Regions from separate parts of the Kosakonia oryzendophytica genome, predicted to be linked through region 1. Evidence: predicted binding sites of a transcription regulator. Region 1 holds the regulator's gene; each other region holds the start of a gene.
The links. The regulator Fur, encoded in region 1, represses iron uptake genes when iron is present. The targets are predictions, from matches to a motif close to ATAATAATGAGAACNACTATCAA.
Positions count from the first base shown of each region.

Region 2: fepD (Fe(3+)-siderophore ABC transporter permease) is a predicted target of Fur. The motif match lies at 1,641-1,663, and genes of this name have one in related genera.
Region 3: bfd (bacterioferritin-associated ferredoxin) is a predicted target of Fur. The motif match lies at 1,412-1,434, and genes of this name have one in related genera.

Region 1 covers NZ_CP115659.1:3,567,050-3,570,329, reverse strand. Annotated here, with positions in the region: gene O9K67_RS17330 (beta-N-acetylhexosaminidase) at 1-1,379, shown strand, start outside; gene fur (ferric iron uptake transcriptional regulator) at 1,475-1,921, opposite strand; gene fldA (flavodoxin FldA) at 2,210-2,740, opposite strand; gene ybfE (LexA regulated protein) at 2,904-3,185, opposite strand.
Region 2 covers NZ_CP115659.1:3,739,757-3,743,036, reverse strand. Annotated here, with positions in the region: gene fepG (iron-enterobactin ABC transporter permease) at 1-622, opposite strand, end outside; gene fepD (Fe(3+)-siderophore ABC transporter permease) at 622-1,626, opposite strand; gene entS (enterobactin transporter EntS) at 1,739-2,974, shown strand; gene fepB (Fe2+-enterobactin ABC transporter substrate-binding protein) at 2,995-3,280, opposite strand, start outside.
Region 3 covers NZ_CP115659.1:494,680-497,959, forward strand. Annotated here, with positions in the region: gene fusA (elongation factor G) at 1-35, shown strand, start outside; gene tuf (elongation factor Tu) at 106-1,290, shown strand; gene bfd (bacterioferritin-associated ferredoxin) at 1,470-1,664, shown strand; gene bfr (bacterioferritin) at 1,737-2,213, shown strand; gene O9K67_RS02305 (prepilin peptidase) at 2,210-2,611, opposite strand; gene rpsJ (30S ribosomal protein S10) at 3,045-3,280, shown strand, end outside.

The sequences.
Region 1 (3,280 bases):
ACATCGACATTCTGAAGTATGCGAAAGCCCGGCAGATCGAGGTTATTCCGGAAATTGACATGCCTGCCCATGCGCGTGCAGCCGTGATCTCTATGGAAGCCCGTTACGATCGACTGATGAAAGAGGGCAAAGCGCAGGACGCGGCGCAGTTCCGCTTGCTGGATCCAACGGATACCTCCAACACTACCGGGGTACAATTTTATAACCGTACCGGCTACCTTAACCCTTGCCTCGACTCATCACGCAATTTCGTCGACAAAGTGATCGGTGAAATCCAGCAGATGCATAAAGAGGCGGGCCTGCCGCTGCAAACCTGGCATTTTGGCGGTGATGAGGCAAAAAATATTTACCTGGGCGTTGGGTATACCGATCAGAAGAACCCGGAAGCAGGTAAGGGCATCATCGATAAAAGCAAGCAGGACAAGCCGTGGGCGAAGTCGCAGGCGTGCCAGGCGATAATTAAAGAGGGAAAAGTAACGGATGTTGAGCATCTTTCCAGCTATTTTGGTATTGAAGTCAGCAAACAGGTGAAAGCCCGCGGCATTACTACAATGCAAGCCTGGCAGGATGGTCTGAAAGATGCCAAAGACGCATCGGTATTCGCCACCGATCATGTCAACGTGAACTTCTGGGATACGCTCTACTGGGGCGGTTTTGACTCGGTTAATGACTGGGCGAACAAAGGGTTCCGCGTTATCGTTTCCAACCCGGATTATGTCTATCTTGATTTTCCGTATGAAGTAAACCCGCAAGAGAGCGGTTATTACTGGGGCACGCGCTTTAGCGACGAACGTAAGATCTTCAGTTTCGCGCCGGACAATATGCCGCAAAACGCCGAAACTTCTGTTGACCGTGATGGCAACCCCTTTAGCGCGAAGTCTGATAAAACATGGCCTGGGGCGTATGGTCTCTCCGCGCAGTTGTGGAGCGAGGTGGTGCGTACCGATAACCAGATGGAGTATATGATCTATCCGCGTCTGGTTGCGGTGGCGGAGCGCGCATGGCATCGGGCGGCCTGGGAGCAGGACTACAAAGCCGGTCGTGAGTATAAAGGTGGTGAAACGCACCTCGTCAATGTTCGTGCCCTGGATAAAGACTGGACACGCTTTGCCAACGTGTTAGGCAGCCGCGAGCTGGCGAAACTCGATAAAGCGGGTATTCACTACCGCTTGCCAGTGCCAGGCGCTCGCGTGGTGGGGGGCGTGCTTGAAGCCAACACCAGCTTCCCTGGCATGGTGGTGGAGTACTCTACCGACGGCGGCAAACACTGGCAGCGTTATGACGATAGCGCCCGCCCGAAGGTGAGTGGTGAAGTGCAGGTGCGTACCGCCAGCCCGGACGGGAAACGCGTAAGTCGTGTGGACAGTGTAAAGGCGTGATCGCTGTGTAAGCCGGATAAGGCGCAGTCTGCTGCAGTTATCCGGCAACCAAAAAAAGCCAACCGTCAGGTTGGCTTTTGGCATATCAGAATGGATTATTTCGCGTCGTGCGCGCTTTCATCTTCGCGGCAGTCACCTTCAGCGCAGTGGCCATACAGGTAGAGACTGTGGTTCGTCAGACGAATGCCGTGTTTGGCGGCGATTTCACGCTGACGCGCTTCAATAGAATCATCACTGAATTCGATCACTTTGCCACAATCGAGGCAAATCAGGTGATCGTGGTGATGTTGCTGGGTCAGTTCAAAAACGGACTTGCCGCCTTCGAAGTTATGACGGGTCACAATGCCGGCGTCATCGAACTGGTTCAATACACGGTAAACCGTAGCCAAGCCGATCTCTTCGCCCATGTCGATCAGTCGCTTGTATAAATCTTCCGCACTGACATGATGGTTATCCGGCTCCTGAAGCACTTCCAGGATTTTTAACCGAGGAAGCGTGACTTTCAGGCCGGCCTTCTTTAATGCGGTATTGTTGTCAGTCATGCGGAATCTGTCCTGTTGCTATACGATTCACTTCCTTAGGGGAAGTTATAGGAATGCACCTGGGATAATGCGTCTCATTATAGAACTGCCATGTCTAAATGAAAACTGCAAGCCCTCAAGTAAAGTAAGCTTATAAAACGTGGGGTCGCCGACAAAGTCCTGTGCGGCAGCCCAAGTTTAGCAGGGCTTATTGTACAGTGATGAAGAAAAAAGTTAAAAATTTGTAGCAATTATTTCCATCGCTTATACCTATTAATACGGCGCAACCCACAGGCTACGCCGTAAATATCAGGCATTAATGATGTCGTCCAGGTGCAGCTCTTCCGACACCTGCTTAACCCATTTCTTCACGCGTTCCGCGGTCAGTTCCGGCTGACGATCTTCATCAATCGCCAGACCCACAAAGTGGTCATCATCCACCAGACCTTTAGACGCTTCAAAATGGTAACCAGCGGTCGGCCAGTGGCCCACGATAGTCGCACCGCGCGGTTCAATGATGTCACGGAGAGTTCCCAGGGCATCACAGAAATACTCTGCGTAATCTTCCTGATCGCCACAGCCGAACAGGGCGACTAATTTACCGTTGAAGTCTACTTCTTCCAGCGTCGGGAAAAAGTCATCCCAGTCGCACTGCGCTTCGCCATAATACCAGGTTGGAATGCCGAGCAGCAGAATGTCATAGCCTTCGAGATCTTCTTTGCTGCTCTTGGCAATGTCATGTACATCGGCAACGTCTTTACCAAGCTGACTTTGAATCATTTTCGCGATATTTTCGGTGTTACCGGTGTCGCTGCCGAAGAAAATGCCTGTAATTGCCATGAGTAAAATAACCTCTTGAAACTTAATGAGATGGTGGTGGCGTTTAGCCCACAGATAAGGGCAATCATAGCAGAACAGGGAAGCACGCGGAAACAGCTATCGCGCCGGACTGCACTCTATGACACATGAAAAGAGGCGTAAAAGCGGTGATTCGGAGGATTCGCTATCCGCGTAAGGCGTTGAGCTGGGCCAGCAGCATCTCTTCAATAAGCTCGCTACGGCTCATTTCACGGGCGTCCGCCAGCTCATTTAGTGCCTCTACCGCTTCAACATTCAGTTTTAATTCAACGCGTTTGAGCCCGCGAACTTTATCGCGTTTGAGCTGATTACGTTTGTTGATGCGCAACTGTTCATCGCGCGCGAGCGGGTTGGTCTTGGGCCTTCCCGGACGACGCTCATTCGCGAACAGATCTAGTGTCGTACGGTCCGTTTGTTCTTTAGCCATGGTTTAAGCAGCATACTACGGGAAAGACAAGCAATCGGGACGTCGCCCCGGGCTGAATAGCGCGCCATCATACATCAGCACAACGGGCGCGCCAA
Region 2 (3,280 bases), 170 kb from region 1:
GGGCGGCAAAAATAAACATCAGCGCAATCAGCGGCGCGGAGGGAAGGGTCTTCGCCCAGGTTAGCCCGTTCAGCGAACCGGCATTCCACAGCCCGGCAGAGAGCGCCGTTTCCAGCGAGGCATGCAACAGCAGCCAGGTGTTAAACGCCATCAGCATCGCGCGGACACCAATGCCGACGATGATCAAACGGAAGGTTTCAATCCCGTTGCGCCAGGCCAGCAGCCAGACCAGCAGCGATGTCACCATACCGCCCGCCATCGCCGCCAGGGCAATGGCGGTCATATGCTGGCCAAACAGCACCATGGCCACCAGCACGCCGCTCCAGGCACCGGTATTAAATCCCATCACATCCGGACTGCCCAAGGGATTGCGCAACAGGGACTGGAAAATCGCCCCACTGACGCCGAGAGCCGCGCCCACCAGTAACGCCATCAACACACGCGGTAAACGCCATTCCGTCACCACAAGCTGGATGGCACGGGGTGCATCGCCGGTCAGCGCAGCAATAACCTGCGAGAACGCCAGGGGGACAGTGCCGCTGCGCAGGCTCCATACGGCCAGCAGCAGTGCGATGAGCGCCATCAGCAGGCAACTGGCGACCAGGCGACGGGAAGGCGCCATCATAAGCCGCCTCCGCGCGCGCGGCGCACCAGCACAATCAACACTGGTGCACCGATAAAGGCGCTGACCACGGAGACGCGTAATTCACCCGGTACAATCACCCGGCCAATCATATCGGCGAACAGCAGCAATGTCGGGGTGGCGATCAGCGTGACCGGCAGCGACCAGCGGTGATCGGCTCCCACCAGCCAGCGTGCGATATGCGGCATCATCAGGCCGATAAAGGCAATCGGGCCGACCAGCGCCGTGGCGCTACCGCACAGGACGGTAATGATCAACAGACCGAGCAACTGTGTGCGCGCCACTTTGCTGCCCAGCGCGGTGGCCGTATCGCTGCCGAGGCTCAGGCTGTTAAGCGATCGGCTTAGCAGCAACGCGGCTACGGCAGCCAGCAGTACCGGCAGCGCGACAATCTTCAGGGTATGCAGGGTGCGAATATCCAGCGAGCCTGCCTGCCAGAATCGCAGTTGATCGTAGACATCGGCATTCAGCAGCGAGATGCCGCTGGACAACCCTTCCAGCACGGCGGCCAGCGCAACACCCGCCAGCGTGAGGCGCACCGGGCTAAGCTGTCCGCCGCCCTGGCTGCCAGTAAACGCCACCAGCAGCGATGCTGCCAGCGCACCACAAAATGCCAGCAGCAGTTGTTCCGTGGGGGAGGTGATACCGATCAGCGCCGCGCCGAGCACAATGGCGAAGCTGGCTCCCGCATTAACGCCCAGCAGGCCGGGGTCGGCCAGCGGGTTACGGGTCAGCGTTTGCATTAACGCCCCGGCCAGCCCGAGCGCGCCACCCGCGAGCAATCCCGCCAGCGTACGCGGCAGGCGAGCGTCTTTGATGATGGTGCAGTCCGCACTCTGGCAGGCGCCGGTAAGGGCATCTAGCACCACGGTGGCGGGCAGGTTTTTTGCGCCAATAAACAGGCTGAGTGTTGCGGCTGCTAACAGCAGTATCAATAACCCGGCGAGGGCGACGGGGCGCGCCGGGAAAGCAGAAAACGACATAAAGCATCCCAAACGTGATAATGATAGTAATTATCGTTATCGATCTTGTTTTGATATGTTAACATGCATAGCCTGCGAATGGACACAAAAAGTGCGTATTTAAGGCGTTGTAATGAAGCAACAATCCTGGCTGTTGAACCTGAGCCTGCTGCAAACGCATCCGGCTTTCCGCGCGGTATTTCTGGCGCGTTTTATCTCGATTTTATCGCTCGGGCTGTTGGGCGTGGCGGTGCCGGTGCAAATCCAGACCATGACCCACTCCAGCTGGCAGGTGGGTCTGGCGGTGACGCTGACCGGCGGCGCGATGTTCGTTGGGCTGATGCTTGGTGGGGTGCTGGCGGATCGCTACGAACGTAAGAAACTGATTTTACTGGCGCGCTCTACCTGTGGCGTGGGTTTCATCGGCCTGTGCCTGAATGCGCTCTTGCCGGAACCGTCGCTGGTGGCCATTTATCTGCTCGGGGTGTGGGATGGTTTTTTCGGCGCGCTGGGCGTCACGGCGCTGCTGGCGGCGACGCCTGCGCTGGTCGGGCGGGAAAATCTGATGCAGGCGGGCGCGATCACCATGCTGACGGTTCGCTTCGGCTCGGTGATTTCGCCTATGTGCGGCGGGTTGCTGTTGGCGTCCGGCGGGGTGGTGTGGAATTACGGTCTGGCCGCGGCAGGCACGTTTATTACCTTGCTGCCGTTACTCAGTTTGCCTGCGTTGCCGCCTCCTCCCCAACCGCGCGAGCACCCGTTGAAATCGCTGCTGACGGCGCTGCAATTTTTACTGTGTAATCCGCTGATCGGCGGTATTGCGCTGCTTGGCGGATTGCTGACGATGGCAAGCGCAGTACGCGTGCTGTACCCGGCGCTGGCCATTGGCTGGAATATGTCGGCGGCGGAGATCGGGTTGCTGTATGCCGCACTGCCGCTGGGGGCGGCTATTGGTGCATTGACCAGCGGTAAGCTGGCGCACAGCGAGCGTCCCGGGGTGATTATGCTGATCACCGCCGTCGGGGCGTTTATTGCTATTGGCTTATTCAGCCTGATGCCTTTCTGGGCGCTGGGCGTGGTATTTCTGGCGCTGTGCGGCTGGCTGACGGCGGTAAGTTCGCTACTGCAATACACACTGCTGCAAACCCAGACCCCGGAAGCGATGCTCGGGCGCATAAATGGTTTGTGGACGGCGCAAAACGTCACCGGCGATGCCATTGGCGCGGCGTTGTTGGGGGCGATGGGGTCGATGATGACGCCGGTCTCTTCCGCCAGTCTCAGTGGGCTGGTGCTGGCGGTCGTTGGGTTGGCGCTGGTGGGCGGGCTCAGCGAGCTGCGACGTTTTCGTCAGACGCAGCCCGCGGCGTAATCACTGCCAGCCCAACGGAATTAACCAAACAGTGCCGACAGACGCTGCAACACGCGGGTGGCGCTGTAATAGTCGAGACGGAACGTCTCGGCGCCCAGGGCGTAAACGCGTTTGTGTTGCACGGCGGGCAGATGCGCCAGCAGCGGGTTTGCGCTCAGGGCGTCGGCATCCTGTTGGTCGCTGGCGAACAGGAACAGCGCTTCACCGTTCAGCCCGGCGGCCAGGTTTTCACCGCCCAGTTGCACGATATCGTGGCGTTTGCCCTGGCTCTGGCTGGTTTGCAACCCGGCGGGCAGGTCAGCAAGG
Region 3 (3,280 bases), 2.0 Mb from region 1:
TTGCTCAGGCCGTAATCGAAGCCCGTGGTAAATAAGCCTCAGGGTTAAAACCAAAGTCCCGTGCTCTCTCCAGAAGGGGAGAGCACTATAGTAAGGAATAAAGCCGTGTCTAAAGAAAAATTTGAACGTACAAAACCGCACGTCAACGTCGGCACTATCGGCCACGTTGACCATGGTAAAACTACCCTGACTGCTGCCATCACTACCGTTCTGGCAAAAACCTACGGTGGTAACGCTCGCGCATTCGATCAGATCGATAACGCGCCGGAAGAAAAAGCTCGTGGTATCACCATCAACACCTCTCACGTTGAATATGACACCCCGACTCGCCACTACGCGCACGTAGACTGCCCGGGCCACGCCGACTATGTTAAAAACATGATCACCGGTGCTGCTCAGATGGACGGCGCGATCCTGGTAGTAGCTGCGACTGACGGCCCGATGCCGCAGACTCGTGAGCACATCCTGCTGGGTCGTCAGGTAGGCGTTCCGTACATCATCGTGTTCCTGAACAAATGTGACATGGTTGATGACGAAGAGCTGCTGGAACTGGTTGAGATGGAAGTTCGTGAACTGCTGTCTCAGTACGATTTCCCGGGCGACGACACTCCGATCGTTCGTGGTTCTGCACTGAAAGCGCTGGAAGGCGAAGCAGAGTGGGAAGCGAAAATCATCGAACTGGCTGGTTACCTGGATTCTTACATCCCGGAACCAGAACGTGCGATTGACAAGCCGTTCCTGCTGCCGATCGAAGACGTATTCTCCATCTCCGGTCGTGGTACCGTTGTTACCGGTCGTGTAGAGCGCGGTATCATCAAAGTAGGTGAAGAAGTTGAAATCGTTGGTATCAAAGACACCGCGAAATCCACCTGTACTGGCGTTGAAATGTTCCGCAAACTGCTGGACGAAGGCCGTGCTGGTGAGAACGTAGGCGTTCTGCTGCGTGGTATCAAACGTGAAGAAATCGAACGTGGTCAGGTACTGGCTAAGCCGGGTTCAATCAAGCCGCACACCAAATTCGAATCTGAAGTTTATATCCTGTCCAAAGATGAAGGCGGCCGTCATACTCCGTTCTTCAAAGGCTACCGTCCGCAGTTCTACTTCCGTACAACTGACGTGACTGGCACCATCGAACTGCCGGAAGGCGTAGAGATGGTAATGCCGGGCGACAACATCAAAATGGTTGTTACCCTGATTCACCCGATTGCGATGGATGATGGTCTGCGTTTCGCAATCCGTGAAGGCGGCCGTACCGTTGGCGCGGGCGTTGTAGCAAAAGTTCTGGGCTAATCTTTTTAGCTTTGAATTGAAAAGGGCGCTTCGGCGCCCTTTTTGCTGTCTGCTATTTAGTAACAGCCATATTTATGTGTGATTTTGCGGACCATACCGCAACAGCTTTACAGTTTGTGCTATTGTAATCGTAACCATTCTCATTTACACTTTTGCGCATAAATTGAACGGGAGTGATCATGTACGTTTGTTTGTGTAATGGTGTGAGTGATAAAAAGATTCGCCAGGCTGTACGCCAGTTTCACCCTCAATCCTTTCAGCAGCTTCGCAAGTTTGTTCCTGTAGGAAACCAATGTGGCAAGTGCATACGTGTTGCACGAGAAATTATGCAGGATGAGCTCACACAGCTCCCGGAATATAAAGAGATCGCCTGAGGCGCTATCTTTTTTTTGACATCCCTGTAGCCCCATCTACGCTTCAATGAGTGGAAGCGGAGGGACTATATAATGAAAGGTGATGTTAAAATCATAAACTATCTCAATAAATTATTGGGAAATGAGCTTGTCGCAATAAACCAGTATTTTCTCCATGCGCGTATGTTTAAGAACTGGGGGCTGACGCGCCTGAATGATATCGAATACCATGAATCCATCGATGAAATGAAACACGCAGATAAGTACATCGAGCGTATTTTGTTTTTAGAAGGGATCCCGAATCTGCAAGATTTAGGCAAGCTCGGGATTGGTGAAGATGTTGAAGAGATGCTGCAATCTGATCTGAGGCTGGAGCTTGAAGGCGCGAAAGATTTGCGTGAAGCGATCGCCTATGCTGATAGTGTCCATGATTATGTCAGTCGCGATATGATGATCGCAATTCTTGCCGATGAAGAACATCATATCGACTGGCTGGAAACCGAGCTTGACCTGATTGGTAAAATTGGGGTGCCGAACTACCTGCAATCGCAAATCAAAGTTGAAGATTAACCCAGCCCCATGGTGTGATACCCCATCAGCAAACCCGCTGCTGCCAGAAATGGCCCGAAAGGCAGCGGGTTTTTTAGTACCTGTAATCTGCGACTCAAGCATGTTTTCGTCACTACCGCACAGCCTGCCAGCAAGGCTGCGAGAAATACCAGCATAGGTAAACTTTGCCAGCCATGCCAGGCTCCCAGCGCGGCCAGAAATTTGATATCACCATAGCCAAACCCTTCTTGATGACGCATGAAACGGTACCCCCAATAGATCAGCGCAAAGCCTGAGTAGCCAGCAATCGCACCGATGACCGCGCTTGCTAAAAAAGGCGGGTGTAAGACGCAATGCCAAAGTAACCCGGCCCATAAGAGGGGGCAGGTGAATAGGTCTGGTAGCAGCCCTGAACGCATATCACAGCGGATAAGGATTACATTCAGCACCAGATAAATAGAAAGAAAAATCAGCACATTGTTCCTTTTTGAAATGCAGTTATGTGCAGTCGAGGGTGCCGGAGTACGGGAAATAAAGAAAACGCGTAATCGTGATATTGCGCAGTTGCTTGCGAAGATATGTGCCGTACTGTTGCATTCGCATCAGAACCCGGAACCAGTACGCAAGACTGCTTAATTTCTACGCTGCACTTGCGTCGCGTCTGGATTTGCGTATAATGCGCGGGCCTGTAGTAAATGACGGCTGGTTCAATCTGAGCCATAGCGGTGTGGTTTAACCGCTAACAATGCCCCCGATTGGGGGGCTACGTAAGAACGATTACACTCCCCCATCAATCGTAATGGGTGTGAGGAGTAATTATTTTCGTCTATAAATAATTGGAGCTCTGGTCTCATGCAGAACCAAAGAATCCGTATCCGCTTGAAAGCGTTTGATCATCGTCTGATCGATCAATCAACCGCCGAAATCGTCGAGACTGCGAAGCGCACTGGTGCGCAAGTTCGTGGTCCGATCCCGCTGCCGACCCGCAAAGAGCGCTTTACCGTTCTGATCTCCCCGCACGTCAACAAAGACGCGCGTGATCAGTACGAAATCCGCACTCACAAGCGTCTGGTTGACATCGTTGAGCC